3 regions of the Mycobacterium senriense genome follow, and region 3 is predicted to be linked to each of the others. Evidence: predicted binding sites of a transcription regulator. Region 3 holds the regulator's gene; each other region holds the start of a gene.

Region 1 (7,685 bases), 110 kb from region 3:
AGGAGTAACCCGGTTAGCGCGCCACGGGAACGTGGCATGTACAGCGCGCGGGGGCGATCGTAGTCGTGGCTCGTGGTCCTCATCGGAACCTCCTTCAAACAGGTATGACTGTTGTGAGGCTGGTTACCCGACGGTGCCGGGGTGTAACCGGCCAGGCGCCGGTTGATGTTTGCTGGAGCCACCGGAACGGGCTCCGGCGGGCGAGGGTCGCGGCCGCACTGCCGGTAGTGCCGACCGTCTGAGCTGGCCGGACGTCGCGCCCGGCGAACGTTCTGGGCCGGCCGGGGGTAAAGGTCACGATTTGGCCGCGAAATGGCCGGTGCGATCGCGGCTAGTCGAACAGGCCGGCCTGGCCGAGGCCGGTGACCCCGGCCGGCGGCGTCATGCCGAGGTGCGTCCAGGCCTTGGCGGTGGCCACCCGGCCCCGGGGCGTGCGGGCGATCATGCCGGCGCGGACCAGGAACGGCTCGCACACCTCCTCGACCGTGGTGGCCTCTTCGCCCACCGCCACCGCCAGCGTCGACACGCCGACCGGGCCGCCACCGAAGCTGCGGGTCAGGGCCGAGAGCACCGCCCGGTCCAGCCGGTCCAGGCCCAACTCGTCGACGTCGTAGACCGCCAGCGCGGACTTGGCGACGTCACGGGTGATCACGCCGTCGGCGCGCACCTCGGCGAAGTCGCGGACCCGGCGCAGCAGCCTATTCGCGATGCGTGGGGTGCCGCGCGAGCGCCGGGCGATCTCCTCGGCCGCCTCGGCGCCGAGCTCGATGCCCAGGATCCCGGCCGAGCGGGCCAGCACCCGCTCCAGCTCCGCGGGCTCGTAGAAGTCCATGTGCGCGGTGAAGCCGAACCGGTCGCGCAGCGGGCCGGTCAGCGCGCCGGACCGGGTGGTCGCGCCCACCAGGGTGAATGGCGCCACCTCCAGCGGGATCGACGTCGCCCCGGGGCCCTTGCCGACCACCACGTCGACGCGGAAGTCCTCCATCGCCAGGTAGAGCATCTCCTCGGCGGGCCGGGCGATGCGGTGGATCTCATCGATGAACAGCACGTCGTGCTCGACCAGGTTGGACAGCATCGCGGCCAGGTCGCCGGCGCGTTCCAGCGCCGGGCCGGACGTCACCCGCAGCGAGGACCCGAGCTCGGCGGCGATGATCATGGCCAGCGACGTCTTGCCCAGCCCCGGCGGACCGGACAACAGAATGTGATCCGGTGTGTTGCCGCGGTTTTTGGCTCCCTCGATGACGAGCTGCAGCTGTTCGCGCACTCGCGGTTGGCCGATGAACTCGCGCAGCGAGCGCGGTCGCAGGCTGACATCGATGTCGCCTTCAGCCGGCGCCAGCGCCGCTGAAACCTCCCGAACCTCCCGGTCCTGGTAGTCGTCCGTCATCGGGACTTACCCAGCAACGACAGCGCGGCCCGCAGCGCGGTCGACGTCGTGGCGTCGTGGTCGCCGGCCAGCACCTTGTCGGTGGCCTCCTCGGCCTGCTTGGCCGCAAATCCAAGGCCGACAAGGGCTTCCACGACCGGGCCGCGCACCGCGTGGCCATTGAGATCCGCGTGGCCCGCGCCGGCCGATGCGTCCGCTGCGCCGACGCCGACCTTGTCGCGAAGTTCGAGCACCATGCGTTCGGCGCCGCGTTTGCCGATCCCGGGGACCCGGGTCAGCGCGCTGACGTCGCTGTCGTGCAGCGCCTGGCGCAACGCGCCGGCGTCGTGGACGGCCAGGGTCGCCATCGCCAGCCGCGACCCCACCCCCGACACCGACAGCAGGGTCAGGAACAGGTCGCGGGTCTCGGTGTCGGCGAACCCGTACAGCGTCATGGAATCCTCGCGGACAACCATCGCGGTGATCAGCCGGGCCTCGGTCCCCGAGCGCAGCGTCGCCAGCGTCGACGGCGTCGCGTTCACCCGGTACCCGACGCCGGCGGCCTCGATCACCACGTGATCGAGCGCCACCTCGAGCACCTCGCCGCGCACCGAGGCGATCATCGGGCGGCCTTCAGTTTGGCGTTCAGCTTGGCCTTGTACTTCTGTCGCTGCTCGGCGGCCATCGCCTCGGCGGCGGCCATCCGGGCGATCATCGGTGCCCGCCAGCAATGACAGATCGCCAGTGCCAGCGCGTCGGCCGCGTCGGCCGGCGTCGGTTTGGCTTGCAGCTCAAGGATTCTCGTGACCATAGCGGTGACCTGCGCCTTATCCGCGGCACCGTTGCCGGTGACCGCGGCCTTGACCTCGCTAGGGGTATGGAAGTGGACATCGATGCCACGCCTGGCGGCCGCCAGGGCGACCACGCCGCCGGCCTGCGCGGTGCCCATCACCGTCGACACGTTGAGTTGGGAGAACACCCGCTCGACCGCCACGACGTCCGGGTGGTGGGTGGCCAGCCAGTGCTCGACGGCGTCGCTGATCTTCAGCAGTCGCTCGGCCAGCGGGGCGTCGGCGGGCGTGCGCACCACGTCGACGTCCAGGGCGACGACCGTGCGCCCGCGCCCGCTTTCGACGACCGACAGACCGCATCGGGTCAGGCCGGGATCGACGCCCATCACCCGCATTCCCGCTCCCACCTAGTAGAACAGCTGTTCGATACCCTAGCGGCCGGCGGTGACGGGCCCGGGTAGGACACGCGGCCGCACCACCGATTCCCGCGGTGACGTTACGGCGCCGAACCCGAGAAAAAGCTGTTAGCTTTAGCCCACGTTCGCTCGAGCAATGTGGCAACGGAGGGGTTGGCGTGGGATCTCTGCTGGTCATGATCGCCGTGGTGCTCTTCATCGCGTCGATCGTGGTGCTCGTGGTGGCTTTGCGGCGGCCGAAAGAACCGGCCCAGCGAGGCGGGCGCCAGGATCCGCTGGCCGCCGACGCGATGCCGCAGTTCGGCCCCCGCCAACTCGGGCCCGGGGCCATCGTCAGCTACGGCGGCATCGACTACATCGTGCGCGGTTCGGTCACTTTCCGCGAAGGCCCCTTCGTCTGGTGGGAACACCTGCTGGAGGGCGGCGACCAGCCGATGTGGTTCAGCGTCGAGGAAGACGACGGGCGCCTCGAGCTGGCGATATGGGTCACGCGCAAGGACGTGCCGCTGCGGCCCGGCGACCCATACGTCGTCGACGGTGTGATGTTCCACGAGTCCGAACGCGGCCGCGCCTCCTACACGACCGAAGGCACCACCGGCCTGCCGGCCGGCGGCGAGATGGAATTCGTCGACTGCACCAACACCGACGAGTCGGCGCTGCTCTCGTTCGAGCGCTGGGCCCCGGACATGCCCTGGGAAGTATCGACGGGCAGGTCGGTCTCGCCCGGCGAGATCACCGTGTACGCGGCGCCCCCACCGAGCCCGGCGTAGAGCACGAGGTCTCGCCGGTGCCCCTCCATCAACTCGCCGTGACCCCGGCCGACGTATCCGGGGAACGGCTGGGACTGGCTCTCAACGCGCCCGTACCCGCGCCCCTGGCCAGCTGCCGGCTGGACCACCCCGGCGGCGGCGCCGCGCTGCTGCTCGGCGTGCTCGGCGCCTCGCACGTCGTCGCCGTGGAGCATGCGTTCTCCGAGGAAATCTCGTGCACCGCACGCAGTCTCGGGGCCGACCTGCCGCAGCGCACCGAGGCGCCCGGCTACCGCCTGCACTCCCGCACCGACGCCCACGACGAGGCGAGCTTTCGCGGCCTCGCGCGCGACCTGCGCGGCCGTTGCGCCCACCGCACGGGCTGGCTAGGCGGCACGTTTCCCGGCGATGACGCCGCGCTGACCGTGCTGGCCGCCGAACCCGACGGCGCCGGCTGGCGCTGGCAGACCTGGCACCTCTATCCGGGGCGTCCCGTCGGCAATGGCGGAACGGTGGTACACACGGCCAGCCGGTGGCGCCCGTGAGCCGCAACCGCCTGTTCGTGATCGCCGGCGTGCTGGGCGTGGCCGGCGTGACATGTCTGATCTTCGGAATCCTGTTGCTGCAGAAGAACATTGCGTCGTACATCGCCGGCCACTATCACGAGTACGCCCGCGACGTGAACGGGACTCGCTACCAGTGCACCGGGTCACCCGATCAGGTGGCCGACGTGCTCGCCGACTACGCGGAACCCGACGCGCGGGCCGACAACGGCAATACCGAGTACCTGCGTTACAGCAACAACATCGTGATCGTCGGCCCCGACGGCAGCTACGCGTGCAGCATCCGCGTGGAACCGCTGAGCGCCGGATACAGCCACGGCGCCTTCATCTTCCTCGGCCCCGGGTTTTTCCCGGGATCCCCATCCGGCGGCGCAGGCGGCACGCCCGGCGGCCCCGGCGGAATCAAGTGACGGCACCACCGCAAAGGAGAACACCATGTATCTCGCCGTCGAGATCGGCACCGTCGACCTCAATCCCGTGCTGAAAGGCGCAGTCGCGACGATCCTGTACTTCGTCGTCGGCATGGCTGTGCTTCTCGTCGGGTTCTACGCGGTCGACGTGCTGACCCCGGGAAAGCTGCGCCAGCTGGTGTTCATCGACCGCCGGCCCAACGCCGTGGTCGTCGCGGGCGCGATGTACATCGCCCTGACCATCGTCATCATCACCGCCATCGCCAACAGCTACAGCCAGCTGGGCCAGGGACTCGTCGGGGTGGCGGTGTTCGGGCTGATGGGCGTGATCCTGCTGGGCGTCGCGCTGCTGGCGATGCACCTGCTGATCCCGGGCAGTTTTCACGAGCACATCGACGAGCCGGAGCTGCATCCGGGATCGTTCGCGGTGGCGCTGATACTGCTGGCCGTTGGAGGGGTGACCGCCGCGGCGGTGTCATGAGCACCGTCGGGTCGAGGGCCAAGGTGCGGGCGCCCGAGGCGGCGCCGCCCGCGGCGGTGTCTGGTCGGTGGCGGGCGCTGTTGCTTGCCGCCGTTGCGGCGTGCGCGGCGTGCGGCATCATCTATGAACTCGCGCTGCTGACATTGTCGGCCAGCCTGGACGGCGGCGGGATCGTCGCCACCTCGCTGATCGTCGCGGGCTACATCGCCGCGCTGGGCGTGGGCGCGCTGCTGGTCAAGCCGCTGCTGGCGCACGCCGCGATCACCTTCATCGCCGTCGAGGCGCTGCTGGGCATCGTCGGTGGGCTGTCGGCGGCGGCGCTGTACGTGGTGTTCGCGTTCCTGGACGGGTCCGTCGGGTCGACGTGGGTGCTCGCGGCGAGCACGGCGCTGATCGGTGGCCTGGTCGGTGCCGAGGTGCCGCTGTTGATGACGCTGCTGCACCAGGGCCGGATAGGCCCTGAAACAGACCCAGCCGCCGATGCCGGACGCACGCTGGCCAACCTGAACGCCGCCGACTACCTGGGCGCACTGCTGGGCGGGCTGGTCTGGCCGTTCCTGCTGCTGCCGCAGCTGGGGATGATTCGCGGCGCGGCGGCCACCGGCATGATCAACCTGGCGGCCGCCGCCGTCGTGGCGATTTTCCTGTTGCGCCAAGTGGTTTCGACGCGGCAGCTGGTGCTGGCGCTGTGCGCGCTGGCCGCCGCGGTGGGGCTGCTCGCCACCCTGCTGCTGCGTTCGGCCGACGTCGAAACAACAAGCAGGCAAAGGCTTTACGCCGACCCGATCGTCGCCTACCGGCACACGGCCTATCAGGAGATCGTGGTGACCCGGCGCGGCAACGACACCCGGCTGTATCTCGATGGGGGCCTGCAGTTCTCCACTCGCGACGAATACCGCTACACCGAAAGCCTGGTCTACCCCGCGCTCGGCAACGGCGCCCAATCGGTGCTGGTGCTCGGCGGCGGCGACGGACTGGCGGCCCGCGAATTGCTGCGCCAGCCCGGCATTTCCAAGATCGTGCAGGTCGAGCTCGACCCCGCGGTGATCGACATCGCGCGCACCACGCTGCGCGCCGCCAATGGCGGTTCGCTGGACAATCCGCGGGTGGCCGTGCTGACCCAGGACGCGATGAACTGGTTGCGCGGACCGGACGTGGACCGCTTCGACGCGGTCATCGTCGACCTTCCCGATCCCAACACACCCGTGCTGGGCCGGCTGTACTCGGCGGAGTTCTACGCACTGGTGGCCCGCGCGCTGGCTCCCGGTGGGTTGATGGTGGTGCAGGCGGGCAGCCCGTTTTCCACCCCGACGGCGTATTGGCGCACGGTTTCGACGATCCGGGCCGCCGGTTACGCGGTCACGCCCTATCACGTGCACGTGCCCACGTTCGGCGACTGGGGATTCGCCCTGGCGCGGCGCGCGGACGTCGCGCCCACCCCGAAGGTGCCCACCAACGCGCCCCCGCTGCGTTACCTCAACCAGCAGGTGCTCGACGCGGCCGGCGTATTCGGCGGCGACATCGGCCCGCGCCCCGTCGAGCCGTCGACCCTGGACAATCCGCGCATCGTCGAGGACATGCGGCACGGGTACGACTAGCTACTCCTCGTCGAGCGCCGCGAGCACCTCGTCGGACAGGTCGACATTGGTCCAGACGTTCTGCACGTCGTCGCTGTCCTCCAGCGCGTCGACCAGCTTGAACACCTTCCGCGCGCCCTCGACGTCGACGGGCACGCTGACCGACGGCTGGAAGCTGGCCTCGGCCGATTCGTAGTCGATGCCGGCGTCCTGCAGCGCGGTGCGCACCGCCACCAGATCGGTCGGCTCGGAGATGACCTCGAAGCTCTCACCGAGGTCGTTCACGTCCTCGGCGCCGGCGTCCAGCACGGCGGTCAGCACGTCGTCTTCGCTCAGGCCGTTCTTTTCCAGCGTGACGACGCCCTTGCGGGTGAACAGGTAGGACACCGATCCGGGATCGGCCATGTTGCCGCCGTTGCGGGTCACCGCCACCCGGACCTCGCCGGCCGCGCGGTTGCGGTTGTCGGTGAGGCACTCGATCAGCACCGCCACGCCGTTGGGGCCGTAGCCCTCATACATGATCGTCTGGTAGTCGGCGCCGCCGGCTTCCTCGCCCGCGCCCCGCTTGCGGGCGCGCTCGATGTTGTCGTTGGGCACCGATGTCTTCTTCGCCTTCTGGATGGCGTCATACAGCGTCGGATTGCCAGCCGGGTCACCGCCGCCGGTGCGGGCGGCGACCTCGATGTTCTTGATCAGCCGGGCAAACTCCTTGCCACGCCGCGCGTCTTTGACGGCCTTCTGGTGCTTGGTGGTGGCCCACTTGGAATGGCCGCTCATCGGTGTCCTATCTGAAAAGTCCTTTGTTTTTGTGGCCAGACGAGTCTACGTGGACGGTTGGGGTGGGTCGCCCGGCCACTACCCGGCCGTCTCAGCGTCCCCAGGAGTCACGGCAGGGCGGGGATATGCCGCTTCCACAACGCGCTAGCGCATCCGCTAGCGCGTTTCGCAGTCACCTCACCACCCGGATGCTGGTGCCGCTGTGGCCGGTGTGCAACCGGTCGTCAGCCGGTGACGAGGTCGACGAACAGGTGGTGGATGCGCCGGTCACCGGTCATCTCCGGATGAAACGCCGTGGCCAGCTTGCGGCCCTGCTTCACCGCGACAACGTGCCCGGCCGCGCTGGCCAGCACCTCCACGCCGTCACCGGCGCGCTCGACCCACGGCGCGCGGATGAATACCGCGCGCACCGGATCGCTGAGCCCCGCGAACGGAATGTCACCCTCAAACGAATCGACCTGACGCCCAAAGGCGTTGCGCCGCACCGTCATATCGATCCCGCGCAGCGGCAGTGCCTCGCGACCGCCCGCGCCGGCGTCCAGGATCTCGCTGGCC
Region 2 (7,685 bases), 710 kb from region 3:
TTGGTGAAAAGCTCGCGGGCGGCGCTGTTACGCAGCGCCTCGGCGTCCAGCTCATCGGCGAGCAACCCCAGGTGGACGGCCGGTCGCGGATCCAGGGCGTGCACCACGGCCAGTCCGGCCGCCAGATACCGGCACAGCCCGAATTCGTCGGGAACCGACAGCCGGGGCGCCAGTACCGCCGCGCGCCCGGCGGTGGCGTCTCGCAGCGGGCCTTCATAGGGCGCCGTCACCACCACCCGGGCGCCGCGGCGCAACCCGGTGTCGGCCGCTGCGGCCAGCGCGGGATCGCCCGCGTCGCCGCCCGCGACGACCAGCACATCGAGCGGACCCACCCACGGCGGTGCCTCGTTGGCGACAGTGAAGGGCTGGGAAGCGGTTCCACCCATGGTCGCGGCCAGCATCGTTCCGGCGGTCTCGGCGGTTCCGCGGCCGGCCACCCAGATGATGCTGCGCGGACGGTCGTCGGCGCGCAGCGGATCCAGCGCACCCTCGGCGACCGCGGTGGCGATCGCCCGCACCTGGGCACCGGCCGACGACGCGGCGCGCAGCAGGCCGTCGCGGTCGGCGCCCAGCAGGCCCTCGGTGTCCTCGAGATCGATCGCCTGGGTGGCGTTCACGGCGCGGCCCTCACGCCAGCCGTCATCGCGGTGATCTCGGCACTGATCTGGGCGACCACCGCGGTCACGTCCTCGGCCGTGCGGGCCTCCACGTTCAGCCGCAGCAACGGCTCGGTATTGGAGCTGCGCAGGTTGAACCAGCTGCCGTCGCCCAGGTCGGCCGTCACCCCGTCGACGTGGTCGAGGGAGTGAATCCGGGTGCCGAACGACTTCAGCACCGCCTCGGTGCACTGCCCGGCGTCGGAGACGGTGAAGTTGATTTCGCCGGACGATTCGTAGCGCTGGTAGTCCGCGGTCACCTCGGACAGCGGGCGATCCTGCTCGCCGAGGGCGGCCAGCACGTACAACGCCGCCAGCATCCCGGAGTCGGCGCCCCAGAAGTCGCGGAAGTAGTAGTGCGCCGAATGCTCACCGCCGAAGATGGCGCCGGTGTCGGCCATCAGCGCCTTGATATACGAGTGGCCCACCCGGGACCGCAGCGGAGTGCCGCCGCGCTCGGCGACGAGTTCGGGCACCGCGCGCGAGGTGATCACGTTGTGGATGATCGTCGCGCCGATCTCCCGGCCCAGCTCGCGGGCGGCCACCAGACTGGTCACCGTCGACGGCGACACGGCGTTGCCGCGTTCGTCGACCACGAAGCAGCGGTCGGCGTCGCCGTCGAAGGCCAGCCCGATGTCGGCGCCGGTCTTGCGCACATAGGCCTGCAGGTCCACCAGGTTGGCGGGGTCCAGCGGGTTGGCCTCGTGATTCGGAAACGAGCCGTCGAGCTCGAAGTACAACGGCTCCAACGTGATCGAGCCGATCGGGCCGAGCACGGCGGGCGTGGTCAGACCGGCCATGCCGTTGCCGGCGTCCACGGCCACCCGCAGCGGGCGCAGCCCGGAGGTGTTCACCAGCGAGCGCAGGAACTGGCCGTAGTCGGCCAGCACGTCGCGATCGCTCACGCTGCCCGGTTCCCCGTTGTAAACCTCGACGCCGGCGATCACGTCCTCGGCGACAAGGCGCAGGCCGGTCTCGGCTCCGACCGGTTTGGCCCCCGCCCGGCACAGCTTGATGCCGTTGTAGGCCGCCGGGTTGTGGCTCGCGGTGAACATGGCGCCGGGGCAGTCCAGCAGCCCGGAGGCGAAGTAGAGCTGATCGGTGGACGCCAGGCCGATGCGCACCACGTCCAGTCCCTGGCCGATCACGCCGGCCGCGAACGCGGCGGCCAGCGTGGGCGAACTGTCGCGCATGTCGTGGCCGATCACGACCTGGCCGGCGCCCTCGCCGCGCACGAGTTTGGCGAACGCTGCGCCGAGATCGGTGACCAGCGGCTGGTCGAGCTCTTCGCCGACTAGCCCACGCACGTCGTAAGCCTTGACGACACGGTGGACAGTCGCGGCGGGCCGAGACATGCGGGACTCCTGACGACGTGAACTCTTGGCCGTCAGCCTATCGGGCTACGGAGAACTCGAGCCCTCGCGGTGCGTGGGGATTTCACGTCCGGCCGGTCAGGGCCACCATTGCCACCCGCATGGCTCGTGGCGATCGCAAGCGCGGCGCAGCCGGGCGCAGCGGGTCGCCACCATCTGGACTAGTCGCTGGGATCGGGCAACACACGCAGGTGTCCGCGGCGCCGTCCGGAGCGATGCTCGGGCGGTGCCAGCACGCTGCTGCTGGGCGCGGTGGCCTGGGACCCGCCGTGATGGATGTGCGCGTCGGCGAAGCCGTTCACCGGCGTCGCCGCGTACGGCGCACCGCGATCGCCGCCCTCGCGCACCGCGTCGGCCAGGGCGACCAGGTCGTCCTCGTCGGGATGGGTGGGCAGCGGGCCGGCATGGCGCACCAGCTCCCACCCGCGGGGCGCGGTGATCCGGCCGGCATGGTTGACGCACAAGTCCCAGGAATGCGGTTCCCGCGCGGTCGCCAACGGACCGACGACTGCCGTCGAGTCCGAATAGACGAACGTCAGGGTCGCCACGGCGTAGTGCGGGCACCCGGGCCGGCAACAGCGACGGGGAACGTTCACGGTCGAAAGGCTATCGTGCGCAAACGCCGCCGAAGCGCCGGACACGCGCAACTGGCCGGCCCTCGATGTGCAACCGTTACCATCGGCGCGTGGGTGATTCGCGCAGCTCCCCGCGAAGAGATCGGTTTTCCGACGGTTCGGCTCCGCGCCGCACCGCTACCCATCGACTCTTCCGCAGGGGCCGCGATATGCGCGGCCCGCTGTTGCCCCCGACCGTGCCGGGGTGGCGCAGCCGCGCGGAGCGGTTCGACATGGCGGTGCTGGAGGCCTACGAACCCATCGAGCGGAGCTGGCAGGACCGGCTGACCGAACTGGACGTGGCGGTCGACGAGATTCCGCGCATCTCGGCCAAGGATCCCGAGAGTGTGCAGTGGCCACCCGAGGTGATCGCCGATGGGCCGATCCCGCTGGCCCGGTTGATCCCGGCCGGCGTCGACATCCGCGGCAACTCCACGCGGGCGCGAATTGTGTTGTTCCGCAAGCCAATTGAGCGACGGGCTAAAGACACCGTCGAACTCGGCGACCTGCTGCACGAAATCCTGGTGGCCCAGGTCGCCATCTACCTCGACGTTGAGCCGTCGGTCATCGATCCGACGATCGACGACGAATAACTTCTCGTTGCGCGTTGGACGATGAGGGCTCAACGCGCGTTGCGATCAGCGTGCGTCAGATTATGCCGCGCTTGAGGCGACGGCGCTCGCGTTCGGACAAACCGCCCCAGATTCCGAAGCGCTCGTCGTGCTCGAGGGCGTACTCGAGGCACTCATGACGCACCTCGCAACCCAGGCAGATCTTCTTCGCCTCGCGGGTGGAACCACCCTTCTCCGGGAAGAAGGCCTCGGGGTCGGTCTGGGCGCACAGCGCGCGGTCCTGCCACTGGTCGGCGGCCGGGTCCGGCAAGGGCTCGGGCTCGAAAGCCATTGGCGCATCAGGGACCACGGTCAGATGCGGCCGAGCGGGGCGGTCCAGCGCCGGGTCGATGTCGGTGTGCGGCGTGCTCGCCATGGCGCCTCGAAACGTTTCGTAAGACATACGGTCGTCCGCCTCCTCAGCTTGATTGAGAGAGAGTGATTGGTTTCCCACTGTTCTGATGTACAGACAATTCGAACAAGTGATCGAATCTCGGTCTGCGACACCGGAGTCGGCCGGCCAACCGGGAAATGACACTGTTGTGATTAGACACGGGTTGACCTGCCTGGTCAAGCACTTCGGCGCATTTCCATACCATCTCGTGATCGAATTTCGGCGTTTCTGTTGTGTTGGGCCTTCGGCGTGTCGATCACAGGGCCCTCAACTGTCCCACAAGTTGTCCACAACCGCTGGGGAACCGCAACTTTGAGGCACCCCCAATGGGCCCGTCACAGCACCGCGGCCGGGCAGTACTGTCGTGCAATGTGAAGGTCACCGTTCTGGTCGGTGGGGTTGGCGGCGCCCGCTTCCTGCTGGGGGTTCAACAGCTGTTCGGGCTCGGTCAATTTCAATCGCAGCGGCGTCCGGACGCGGCGGCCGGCAGTCACGAGCTGACGGCGATCGTCAACATTGGCGATGACGCCTGGATCCACGGACTGCGAGTCTGCCCCGATTTGGACACCTGCATGTACACCTTAGGTGGAGGTGTAGATCCGGTGCGAGGGTGGGGGCACCGCGACGAAACTTGGCACGCCAAAGAGGAATTGGCGCGCTACGGCGTGCAGCCCGATTGGTTCGGACTCGGCGACCGTGACCTGGGCACCCACCTGGTGCGCACCCAGATGCTCAACGCCGGCTACCCCCTCTCGCAGATCACCACCGCGCTGTGCGACCGCTGGCAACCCGGCGCGCGGCTGCTGCCCGCCAGCGATGATCGGTGCGAGACCCACGTGGTGATAACCGATCCCGACGACGGCGGCCGGCGGGCCATCCACTTCCAGGAGTGGTGGGTCCGCTACCGGGCCCAGGTGCCCACGCACAGCTTCGCCTTCGTCGGCGCCGAAAAGGCGGCCGCCACAACTGATGCCACGGCGGCCATCGCGGACGCCGACGTGATACTGCTGGCGCCGTCGAACCCGGTGGTGAGCGTCGGCGCCATCCTGGCCGTGCCCGGCATTCGCGGCGCGTTGCGCGCGGCGCGCGCACCGATCGTCGGCTACTCGCCGATCATCGGTGGAAAGCCATTGCGCGGCATGGCCGATGCCTGCCTGTCCGTGATCGGGGTCAAGTCGACCGCCGAGGCGGTCGGCCGGCACTACGGCGCGCGGCGCGACACCGGCATCCTGGACGGCTGGCTGGTGAGCGAGGACGACCGCGCCGACATCGACGGCGTCGAGGTGCGCTCGGTGCCGCTGGTGATGACCGACCCGGCAGCGACGGCCGAGATGGTCCGGGCCGGGCTGGACCTGGCGGGGGTAAGCCCATGACCGCTGTGCCCGGCGAGCACGGCAGCGCCGCCGCCATCGAAATCCTGCCCGTCGCCGGGCTGCCCGAGTTCCGGCCCGGCGACGATCTGGGCGCGGCCGTCGCCGCGGCCGCGCCGTGGCTGCGCGACGGTGACGTCGTCGTGGTCACCAGCAAGGCGGTGTCCAAGTGTGAGGGCCGGCTGGTGCCGGCGCCGCGGGATCCCGAGGAGCGCGACGCACTGCGGCGCAAGCTGGTTGACGACGAAGCCGTCCGGGTGCTCGCCCGCAAGGGCCGAACCCTGATCACCGAGAACCGGATCGGCCTGGTGCAGGCCGCCGCGGGCGTGGACGGATCCAACGTCGGCCGTGACGAACTGGCGCTGCTGCCGGTCGACCCGGACGGCAGCGCCGCGGCGTTGCGCGCCGGGCTGGGCGAGCGGCTCGGCGTCGAGGTCGCCGTGGTCATCACCGACACAATGGGGCGCGCCTGGCGCAACGGCCAGACCGACGCGGCCGTGGGCGCGTCGGGTCTGGCTGTGCTGCACGGCTATTCGGGGGCCGTCGATCAGCACGGCAACGAGCTGCTGGTCACCGAGGTCGCGATCGCCGACGAGATCGCCGCGGCGGCCGATCTGGTCAAGGGCAAACTGACCGCGATGCCGGTGGCGGTGCTGCGCGGCCTGTCCGTGACCGACGACGGCTCCACGGCGCGGCAGTTGCTGCGACCCGGCACCGAGGACCTGTTCTGGCTCGGCACCGCCGAGGCCCTGGAGATGGGCCGCCGCGAGGCGCAGCTGCTGCGCCGATCGGTGCGCCGGTTCAGCGCCGAGCCGGTGCCCGCCGATCTGCTGGAGGCCGCCGTCGCCGAGGCGCTGACCGCACCGGCGCCGCACCACACCCGCCCGGTGCGGTTCGTCTGGCTGCGTACCCCGGCCACCCGGACCCGGCTGCTGGACCGCATGAAGGACAAGTGGCGCGCCGACCTCGCCGGTGACGGCCGGCCCGCCGACTCCATCGACCGCCGGGTAGCGCGCGGCCAGATCCTCTACGACGCACCCGAAGTCGTCATCCCGTTCCTGGTGCCCGACGGCGCCCACACCTATCCCGACGTGGCCCGCGCCGACGCCGAGCACACCATGTTCACCGTCGCGGTCGGCGCGGCCGTGCAGGCCCTGCTGGTCGCGCTCGCGGTGCGCGGGCTGGGCAGCTGCTGGATCGGCTCGACGATCTTCGCCGCCGACCTGGTACGCGCCGAGCTCGAACTGCCCGCCGACTGGGAACCCTTGGGCGCCATCGCCATCGGCTATGCCGCCGAACCGGCCGGGCCGCGCGATCCGGCAGACCCCGGTGATCTGCTGATCCGCAAGTGATACTGAGCCCATGAAGTTCGCGGGCAAGGCGGCGGCCTCGGCCGACAAGGTCCGCGGCGGCTACTACACCCCCGCGCCGGTGGCCCGCTTCCTGGCCGCCTGGGTCCGCGCGGCGGGACCCAAGATCGTGGAACCGTCCTGCGGCGACGGCGCCATCCTGCGCGAGCTGACCCGCCTCACCGACCAGGTCCGGGGCGTCGAGCTGATCGCCGACGAGGCGGCCAAGTCCCGCCGGTTCGCGCCCGTGGACGCCGAAAGCCTGTTCGCCTGGCTCGCCACCGCCGAGGTCGGCGGCTGGGACGGGGTCGCCGGCAACCCGCCCTACATCCGGTTCGGCAACTGGTCGTCGCAGCAGCGCGATCCGGCGCTGGAACTGATGCGACGCGAGGGTCTGCGCCCCACCCGGCTGACCAATGCCTGGGTCCCGTTCGTGGTGGCGAGCACCGTGCTGGCGCGCGACGGCGGACGGGTGGGACTGGTGCTGCCGGCCGAGCTGCTACAGGTCGGCTACGCCGCGCAGCTGCGCGACTTCCTGCTGAGCCGGTTCCGCGAGATCACCCTGCTGACCTTCGAACGGCTGGTGTTCGACGGCATCCTGCAGGAGGTCGTGTTGTTCTGCGGTGTCGTCGGCACCGGCCCCGCGCGCATCCGCACCGTCCACCTCGGGGACGCCGACGCCCTTGCCGGGGCGGACCTGGATGTCGAATCGGCGCCGGCGCTGCTGCACGAAGACGAGAAGTGGACCAAGTACTTTCTGGACCCCGCGGCGATCCGGCTGCTGCGGGGGCTCAGAAGCTCGGGCAGCCTGACCCGGCTCGGGTCGGTCGCCGACGTCGACGTCGGCATCGTGACGGGACGCAACGCCTTCTTCACGTTCACCGACGCCCAGGCCGACGAACTGGGGTTGCGGCAGCACTGCGTCCCGCTCGTCTCGCGCAGCGCCCAGCTGTCCGGGCTGGTCTACGACACCGACTGCCGCGCAAGCGATCTCGCCGCCGGGCAGCGCAGCTGGCTGCTCAACGCGCCGGCTGAACCGGCCGACCCGGCGTTAGAAGCGCACATCCGCGCGGGTGAAGCCGCGGGGGTGCACCGCGGCTACAAGTGCTCGCTGCGCAAGCCGTGGTGGGTCACGCCGTCGCTGTGGGTGCCCGACCTGTTCCTGCTGCGCCAGATCCACCGGGCGCCGCGGCTGACCGTCAACGCCGCCGCGGCCACCAGCACCGACACCGTGCACCGGGTGCGCCTCACCGCCCGCTCCGATGCCCGGGTCGAACCTGCCGCGCTGGCCGCCGCCTTCCACAACAGCGTGACGTTC
Region 3 (7,685 bases):
GGGCGGCCGGGTCGTTGCGGTCGCGCACGTTCGCCGCCAGCCTCGGTGTGGTCGAGGACGAGGCGACCGGTTCGGCGGCGATGCGGATCACCGATTACCTGAGCCAGAGCCTGCGGATCACCCAGGGCAAGGGCTCCGTCATCGACACGACGTGGAGCGCCGAAGGCTGGGTCGGCGTGGCCGGGCGAGTCGTCAATGACGGTGTGAGACACCTGAACTGAGGACGGCCGAGGCCCCCGCGTTCAGCGCTGCCGGTGCAGCACCGCGGCGAGGTGGTCCTGCAGCGGTTGCCCGACCGCACCCATCTGCACCGTGTAGGCGAGCTCGTCCCCGTCGATGCGGAAGGAACGCCCAAGCTCCGTCACCTGTTTCGCGCTGGGAGTCAGCCCGACCGTCGTCGTCGACATCCGCATGTCGATGAGGTCGCCGGTGATCGAATAGGTGCCGACCTCGATCTCGGTGATGCCGCTGGGATGCGCCAGCACCAGTTCGACGTGACCCGGTTGAGGCACCCGAAGATAGCCGGTTTCGGCGTGCAAGGGCTTGCCGTCGGCTACGGCCTTGGTCTTCTGCCCGTAGGACAGAAACGGCTTACCGACGTGGGCGAACACCACTTCTTCGAGATAGTCGAAGGGCGGGATCGTCGGATACTTACCCGAGCCGCGCCCGGCCCAGGTCCCGAGGAGCGGGGCCAGCGCCGCAAGGTCGGGATGCAAGTCAGGGGGCATGAAACCGAGCCTAGGCCGGGACGGCTCGTCGGGTTCCGTCAGCCCGGGGTTGCTACTCCGCGGTGATCGCGCAGCGCCTGGATCTCGCGCTCGAAATCGTCCGCGGACTCAAACGACCGATACACGGAGGCAAACCGCAAGTAGGCCACCTCGTCGAGGTCGCGCAGCGGCCCCAGGATGGCAAGGCCCACCTCGTGGCTGGGGATTTCGGGCGAGCCCGCGGCGCGCACGGTGTCTTCGACCTGCTGGGCCAGCAGGTTCAGCGCATCGTCGTCGACCTGACGACCCTGGCAGGCCCGGCGGACGCCACTGATGACCTTCTCCCTGCTGAACGGTTCGGTGACGCCACTGCGCTTGACCACCGCCAGGACCGCGGTCTCCACGGTGGTGAAACGCCGTCCGCACTCGGGACAGGATCGGCGGCGCCGGATGGCCTGCCCTTCATCGGTTTCGCGCGAGTCGATCACCCGGGAGTCGGGATGGCGGCAGAACGGACAGTGCATGACCGCTCCTTCATCGCGCCGACAAGGTACCGCTGGACTTTGAGCGTACCCGCGCGCTGACCTGCACGGCTAATGGAGCCGCCGGGCGTACGGACACACCACTGGCGGCCGGGGTCCGTCGGTCCAGAGTCGTGCTCGCACAACGGTTGTCAGCCGACCGGCGCGATCAGGGTCTGGCCCGCCATCAGGTTGGGCGAGTGCAGATCGTTGAGTTCGCGGATCCGGTCGGCGACCTGGGTGCTCGGCGCGTCGGGCGCCACCCGGTGGGCAAAGTCCTGAAGCGACTCCCCCGCATCCACGCGGACGACGGCGAGCCGGTCCGGAACGTGGGCCGCGGAGCTGGTGGAGTCGCCGTTGAGTGCCTGACCGACGTTCGCGACGAGACCCAGCCACAGCGTGATCGCCCCGGCGGCCAGCGCCAACCCGATGGTGGACGCCCAGGTGGTGGCGCGCCTGCGGTGCGGGGCGACCGACATTGCCACCCCGGTGCCGTAATAGCGCGTCGGCGCACCCGCCGGCCGTGCCGGCGCGGGCCTGCGGGACCTGGCCAGGCCGTCGCGCCCGTAGCGAACGCCCTGGACGGGTCCGTTGATCGGGCGCCGAAGACTGCTGGTACGCGGCGCAGGCGTGTGGATGACTGTCATCTTCGTTCCTCCGGTCAACTAACTCTCGCTCGTGTGTTCGACTCTAATCGCTTGTATGTTCGAAAACCGAACATTTGAGCGAAGCGTGTCGCACGAGCAAACGCTAGATCACACCACCGACAAGTTCGTCGGCCCCTACCACTGTCATGAGGCACAAATACCCGGTATCCCGAAGAGTTACACATTTGTGATTCACCCGACTTTGGGCCTATCCCGGGGGCGATCGGGCGGCGCGACACGCTACTCGAACACATGTTTGATTCTGGTTCGCGGTGCGGCTACATTCATTGCCATGGGCGACAGCAACGACATCTCATCGGCCGGCCCCGACGGTCGGCTGCACTCCGTGGCCTCCTCGCTGACCGAACGGCAGCGCACCATTCTGAATGTCATCCGCGCCTCGGTCACCAGCCGCGGCTACCCGCCGAGCATCCGAGAGATCGGCGATGCCGTAGGTCTGACGTCGACGTCGTCGGTCGCGCATCAGCTGCGCACCCTGGAGCGCAAGGGATTTCTGCGCCGCGACCCCAACCGCCCGCGGGCCGTCGATGTCCGCGGGGCCGACGACGACGTGACGGTGCCCGCCACCGAGGTGGCCGGCTCGGACGCCCTGCCGGAGCCCACGTTCGTCCCGGTGCTCGGGCGCATCGCGGCCGGTGGGCCCATCCTCGCCGAAGAGGCCGTCGAAGACGTCTTTCCCCTGCCGCGCGAATTGGTCGGCGAGGGAACGCTTTTCCTGCTCAGGGTGGTCGGCGACTCGATGGTCGAGGCCGCGATCTGTGACGGCGACTGGGTGGTGGTGCGTCAGCAGAACGTCGCGGACAACGGCGACATCGTCGCGGCGATGCTGGACGGAGAGGCCACCGTCAAGACGTTCAAACGCGCCGGCGGTCAGGTGTGGCTGATGCCGCATAATCCGGCGTTCGATCCCATCCCCGGCAACGACGCGAGCGTGCTGGGCAAGGTCGTCACGGTCATCCGCAAGGTCTGACCCGACAGCAGGCCGAGTCAGTCGGCCCGGGTGAATCCGTTGGCCTGAGCGACTTCTTCACTCGACAGCCAGATTTCGGCGAGCGTGTCCTTGTACAGGTCGCTGCCCGGCGTGTAATACAGGCCGTAGCGCGCGCTCGCCTTGATCGGGTATCCGTCGGGCGCCTGGTACGGGTCGTCGAGCGGCAGGTGGATCGTGGGTCGCCCGTCCGGGCCCGCCAGGCCGTTCTCCGACGCGTCCGCGGCGTCCGCGGCGGCGTGGCGACCGCCTCGTGCCTGCGTCCCGGCCGCGACCGCGCCCGCGACGACGGCCGCCTCTGCCACGTCCGCTGCCGCCGGTGTGTCCGCCGCGGGCTCGACGTCCGGCTCCGGCGCCGCGAGGTCGGCGTATTCGTCCTCGGGCTCTGCGGCTTCCAGGGCGCCGCTCACGGCGTCGCTGTCCGGCGGGGTGTGCGGAACGGCGACGTCGGGATACTCGTCCTCCGAATCCACCTCTTCGGCGTAGCCGGCGTCAGGGTCCTCGGCGTCGACGTAGGCGGCGTCGTCCGCCGTCTCGGGTTCTGCGACGTCGGGAACGGCGTCGGTGTAGTCGGTGTAGTCGGCTCCGGCGTCGGAATACTCTGCCTCCGACAGCATCTCGTCGGAGACCACTGGGATGGAGTCGGTGTCGACGGCGTCGGGGTCATCGTCGGTGAACCCGTAGTCGCTTTCGGCGGGAACCTGGCGTTGCCAGCTGACCCGCCCGGCGCCGGGTTCGGGTTCGGGTTGGCGCGGCGGGCTGAGTGCGTACGCCTCGGCGTCGTGGTCGGATTCGTCGTGTCCCCAGCGTTCGTCGGCGTCGTAGGCGAAGTCGCCGCGGTGGTCGGGCGCGTAGTGCGCGCCATCCTCGTGCTCGGGCCGGCGCCGGCCGAACAGCATCCACACCAGCAGCACGAGCGACGCGAGCACCGGAATGGCGACCATCAGCCACCACCAGTGCCAGGTGAACTTGTTCGGGTGCGCCGGCATGGCCGAATTGCTCGGCTGGTTCTGACCGGACACCTGCAGCCCGGACAGCAGCGGCGCCAGGTTGGCCGGTTCCGTGCTGAACGTGTTCTTCGCGCGGTTCCACGAGATCTTGCCGCCGGTGAACTGCTGCGAAATCACGTCGCCGTTGACGGCCTGGTCACCGACGGGTGCGCCGAGTTTGCCGGCGGGGGCGCGCAGCTTGTCCCACGCGGCCTTCATCGCCCCGCGCACGACGAACGCGCCGCGGTCGGACGTCCAGAAGATGACCGGCTTGTCGGCCGCCGAGAAGGTGACGATGCGGCTGGAAGGACCGATGCCGCCGTCGGTTTCGTTGGTGGTGGGGAATCCCAAGTCGCTGCCGACAGGTCCGCCCAGCGACTCGTATTTGGCGAGAATGTCGCTCTCGACGGCGTTTGCGCCGGTGGCCGGGGTGAAGAAGACCTTGCCACCGGCGAAGTTCTGGGCGATTCCGTCACCGCCGACGGGATATTGCCCGCCCTGCTTGGCGCCCAAGGGTCCCGTGGGTCCGCCGGCCGCGCGCCAGGCCGTGTTGATCGCGGCGGTGGGATCGATCGCCACCTGCAGGCCCTTCAACTGGTCGGCCAGCGCGGGCGGTTCGGTGGTGAACTGCTTCGTCTGCCGGTTCCACGAGACCTGCCCGCCGCTGAACTTCTGCGAGGACACCTCGCCGTTGTAGGTCTCGTCACCCACCGGCACGCCGAGAACGCCGCCCGAGCTGCCCAGCTTGTCCCATGCGGTGTTCAGGGCGCCGCGCACCACGAACGGGCCGTGCTCGGGCGTCCAGAAGATCACCGGCTTGTCGCTGGCCGAGAACGTGATCACCCGGCTGTCCGGGCCGGACAAACCGGGCACCTCGTTGATGGCCGGGAAGCCCAGATCGCTGCCGGCCGGCCCGCCGAGCTGCTCGTACTTGTCCAATACGGGCCCGTAGGCGAATTTGGCCCCGGTGGCCGGGGTGAAGAACATCTTGCCGCCGTCGAAGTCCAGGACGAAACCGTCCCCGACGGGGTACACATCGCCCTTGCGGGCGCCCAGCGGTGAGGTGTCGCCGCCGGCCTTGTCCCATGCGGCCATCATCGCCGCCTCGGCGTCACCAATCGGACTCGCTACCGCGGTGGGGGCCAGCAACACGGCGGCCAGTGCTGTGGTCGTCAAGCTGACCAGCGCGCTCCCGATCAGGTTGCGCATGTGACCTCTCTGCACCTTCACCAAGCCTCCCAGCCGGCGGATATGGCTCTATCTGCGGCTATGCCCTTACCTGCATAACCGGCGAGTGAGCGGTTCTTGCGCGGAAAATCGACCCACGCACGATCGGCCTTATCGCCGGGCTCGCACAACTTTGCTCCAGCCAACAAGAAATGCGAAGTCAAATCACGAATTTTACAAAAACGGATACCACACCGATGTCGAAATGATGCCTGCCCACGGCCCAATCGCGACCCACTGCGGCAACGTTCGCGCGGTGTTGCGGATAACGCACCGAAAGGCGGCGGGAACGCGGAAGCGACTAACACCGCCGGACTGCCGACTCGCACAGCGGAATTGCATCGGATACGCCCGCGCAGGGCGCATGAGCCGTCGCCGGCGCCGCGGTGATGGGCCTGGCCACGTGTGATGACGCGGTCGGCACAGCGGAAACACATGCGCCGACGGTACGCGAGCCATCGAAGGCATTCGCGCGCTCTACCCCGCCGCGACGGACCGATCACGCATCGGTCAGTTCACCGGCAATAGCGCAGCGCGAGTTGACCGCCCGAATGTTCGTCGCGCCCTTTTCCCGCCCGCTATCCAGCAAACGAAACGCTATACGCCGAGGCTGCGGCCGATGATTTCCTTCATGATCTCGGTCGTGCCGCCGTAGATGGTTTGTACCCGGGCGTCCAGATAGGCACGGGCAACGGGGTATTCGCGCATGTAGCCGTAACCACCGTGCAGTTGCAGGCAGCGGTCGATCAGGTGCACCTGCTTTTCGGTGCAGTACCACTTGGCCATCGCGGCCTGTTCGGCGGTCAGCTTGTGGTCCAGGTGCAGGCGGACGAATTCGTCGACCATCATGCGGACCACGGTCGCCTCCGTCGCCAGCTCGGCGAGCACGAAGCGGCTGTTCTGGAAGCTGCCGATCGGCTTCCCAAATGCCTTGCGCTCCTTGGTGTATTCCAGGGTCTGCTCCAGGACCTGCTCCATGGCCGCGGCCGCCATGATGGCGATCGAGATGCGTTCCTGCGGCAGGTTCTGCATGAGGTAGATGAATCCCATGCCCTCCTGGCCCAGCAGGTTTTCGGCGGGCACCTTGACGTCGGTGAAGGACAGTTCGGCGGTGTCCTGGGCGTCCAGCCCGATCTTGTCCAGGTGACGACCGCGCTCGAAGCCCTCCATGCCGCGTTCGACGGCGAGCAGCGAGAAGCCCTGGGCGCCCTTTTCCGGGTCGGTCTGCGCGACCACGATCACCAGATCGGAGTTGATTCCATTGGTGATGAACGTCTTTGAGCCGTTGAGCACGTAGTGGTCGTCCTGCTTGACCGCACGGGTCTTGATGCCCTGCAGGTCGCTACCGGTGCCCGGCTCGGTCATCGCGATCGCCGTAATCAGCTCTCCGGTGCAGAATTTCGGCAGCCAGCGCTGCTTCTGCTCCTCGGTCGCCAAGGCCAGCAGGTACGGCGCGACGATGTCGTTGTGCAGGCCGAAACCGATGCCGCTGTAGCGGCCGGCGGTGGTCTCCTCGGTGATGATCGTGTTGTACCGGAAGTCCGGGTTTCCGCCGCCGCCGTACTCTTCGGGCACCGCCATGCCGAGGAAGCCTTGCTTGCCGGCCTCGAGCCACACACCGCGGTCGACGATCTTCGCCTTCTCCCACTCGTCGTGATAGGGCGCGACGTGGCGCTCCAGGAAGCCCCGGTAGGACTCACGGAACAGGTCGTGCTCTGGCTCGAAAAGCGTGCGCTGGTATTTGATGGCGCTGCTCATGGAAAGACCTCCGGCGACTGGGGATTCTGCAGCCCAAGATATACCAACCGGACGGTTGGTAGGCAGACGGCGGGGTCGCCTACCCTCGCCTCGAGGGGGTGGGACGGGGCCTGCGCTGCACGGATCGCCCGAGATACCCGGGGCGGACGCGCGGTCAGTCGGCCGAGAACTCGCGCAGCCGGCCGGCCAGCGACACCGGGACCCGGGCCCGGATGCGGGTGCCCTCGGCGTTGTGCTCCTCCTGCTGGACGCGCCCGTCGGCGTGCATGCGGGCCACCAGGTCGCCGCGGTGATACGGGATCACCACGTCGACGGCGGTGTCGGCCGGGACGGCGAGCTCGGCGATCCGGCGGCGCAGGGCGTCGATGCCGTCGCCGGTGCGCGCGGACACGAACATGGCGCCCGGCAGGGCGTGACGAAGCTTGGCCAGCGTCAGATCGCTTGCGGCGTCGACCTTGTTCACCACCACCAGCTCCGGCGGCGCGGCGCCGTCGTGGTGGGTCCGGTAGTCGGCGACGACTTCGGAGATGACCTGGCGGACCGCGTTGATCTGCGCCAGCGGGTTGACGTCGGAACCGTCGACGACGTGCACCAGCAGATCGGCGTCGACGACCTCTTCCAGCGTGGAGCGGAAGGCCTCGACCAGCTGGGTGGGCAGGTGCCGGACGAATCCGACGGTGTCGGTGAGCACGAACGGACGGCCGTCCTCGAACTCGGCGCGCCGGGTGGTGGGCTCCAGCGTGGCGAACAAGGCGTCCTGTACCAGCACCCCGGCACCGGTCAGCGCGTTGAGCAGGCTCGACTTGCCGGCGTTGGTATAGCCGACG

The links. The regulator LexA, encoded in region 3, represses DNA repair genes until DNA is damaged. The targets are predictions, from matches to a motif close to CGAACANNTGTTCG.
Region 1: the regulator LexA is predicted to act here: its motif matches at 2,570-2,583, upstream of ruvC (crossover junction endodeoxyribonuclease RuvC).
Region 2: the regulator LexA is predicted to act here: its motif matches at 3,730-3,743, upstream of cofD (2-phospho-L-lactate transferase).

What each region holds. Positions count from the first base shown of each region.
Region 1 covers NZ_AP024828.1:5,405,120-5,412,804, forward strand. The annotation lists gene MTY59_RS25030 (hypothetical protein) at 1-83, opposite strand, end outside; gene ruvB (Holliday junction branch migration DNA helicase RuvB) at 332-1,387, opposite strand; gene ruvA (Holliday junction branch migration protein RuvA) at 1,384-1,989, opposite strand; gene ruvC (crossover junction endodeoxyribonuclease RuvC) at 1,986-2,552, opposite strand; gene MTY59_RS25050 (DUF4178 domain-containing protein) at 2,732-3,343, shown strand; gene MTY59_RS25055 (DUF2617 family protein) at 3,361-3,867, shown strand; gene MTY59_RS25060 (DUF4247 domain-containing protein) at 3,864-4,295, shown strand; gene MTY59_RS25065 (DUF350 domain-containing protein) at 4,321-4,776, shown strand; gene MTY59_RS25070 (polyamine aminopropyltransferase) at 4,773-6,374, shown strand; gene MTY59_RS25075 (YebC/PmpR family DNA-binding transcriptional regulator) at 6,375-7,130, opposite strand; gene pdxT (pyridoxal 5'-phosphate synthase glutaminase subunit PdxT) at 7,355-7,685, opposite strand, start outside.
Region 2 covers NZ_AP024828.1:430,040-437,724, forward strand. The annotation lists gene MTY59_RS02090 (TobH protein) at 1-617, opposite strand, end outside; gene MTY59_RS02095 (phosphomannomutase/phosphoglucomutase) at 614-2,011, opposite strand; gene MTY59_RS02100 (DUF3499 domain-containing protein) at 2,191-2,625, opposite strand; gene MTY59_RS02105 (metallopeptidase family protein) at 2,814-3,236, shown strand; gene MTY59_RS02110 (WhiB family transcriptional regulator) at 3,292-3,630, opposite strand; gene cofD (2-phospho-L-lactate transferase) at 4,020-5,021, shown strand; gene MTY59_RS02120 (coenzyme F420-0:L-glutamate ligase) at 5,018-6,370, shown strand; gene MTY59_RS02125 (Eco57I restriction-modification methylase domain-containing protein) at 6,381-7,685, shown strand, end outside.
Region 3 covers NZ_AP024828.1:5,519,184-5,526,868, forward strand. The annotation lists gene MTY59_RS25755 (PhzF family phenazine biosynthesis protein) at 1-221, shown strand, start outside; gene MTY59_RS25760 (peroxynitrite isomerase) at 243-728, opposite strand; gene nrdR (transcriptional regulator NrdR) at 767-1,231, opposite strand; gene MTY59_RS25770 (LysM peptidoglycan-binding domain-containing protein) at 1,381-1,875, opposite strand; gene lexA (transcriptional repressor LexA) at 2,168-2,866, shown strand; gene MTY59_RS25780 (sunset domain-containing protein) at 2,884-5,082, opposite strand; gene MTY59_RS25785 (acyl-CoA dehydrogenase family protein) at 5,698-6,858, opposite strand; gene hflX (GTPase HflX) at 7,013-7,685, opposite strand, start outside.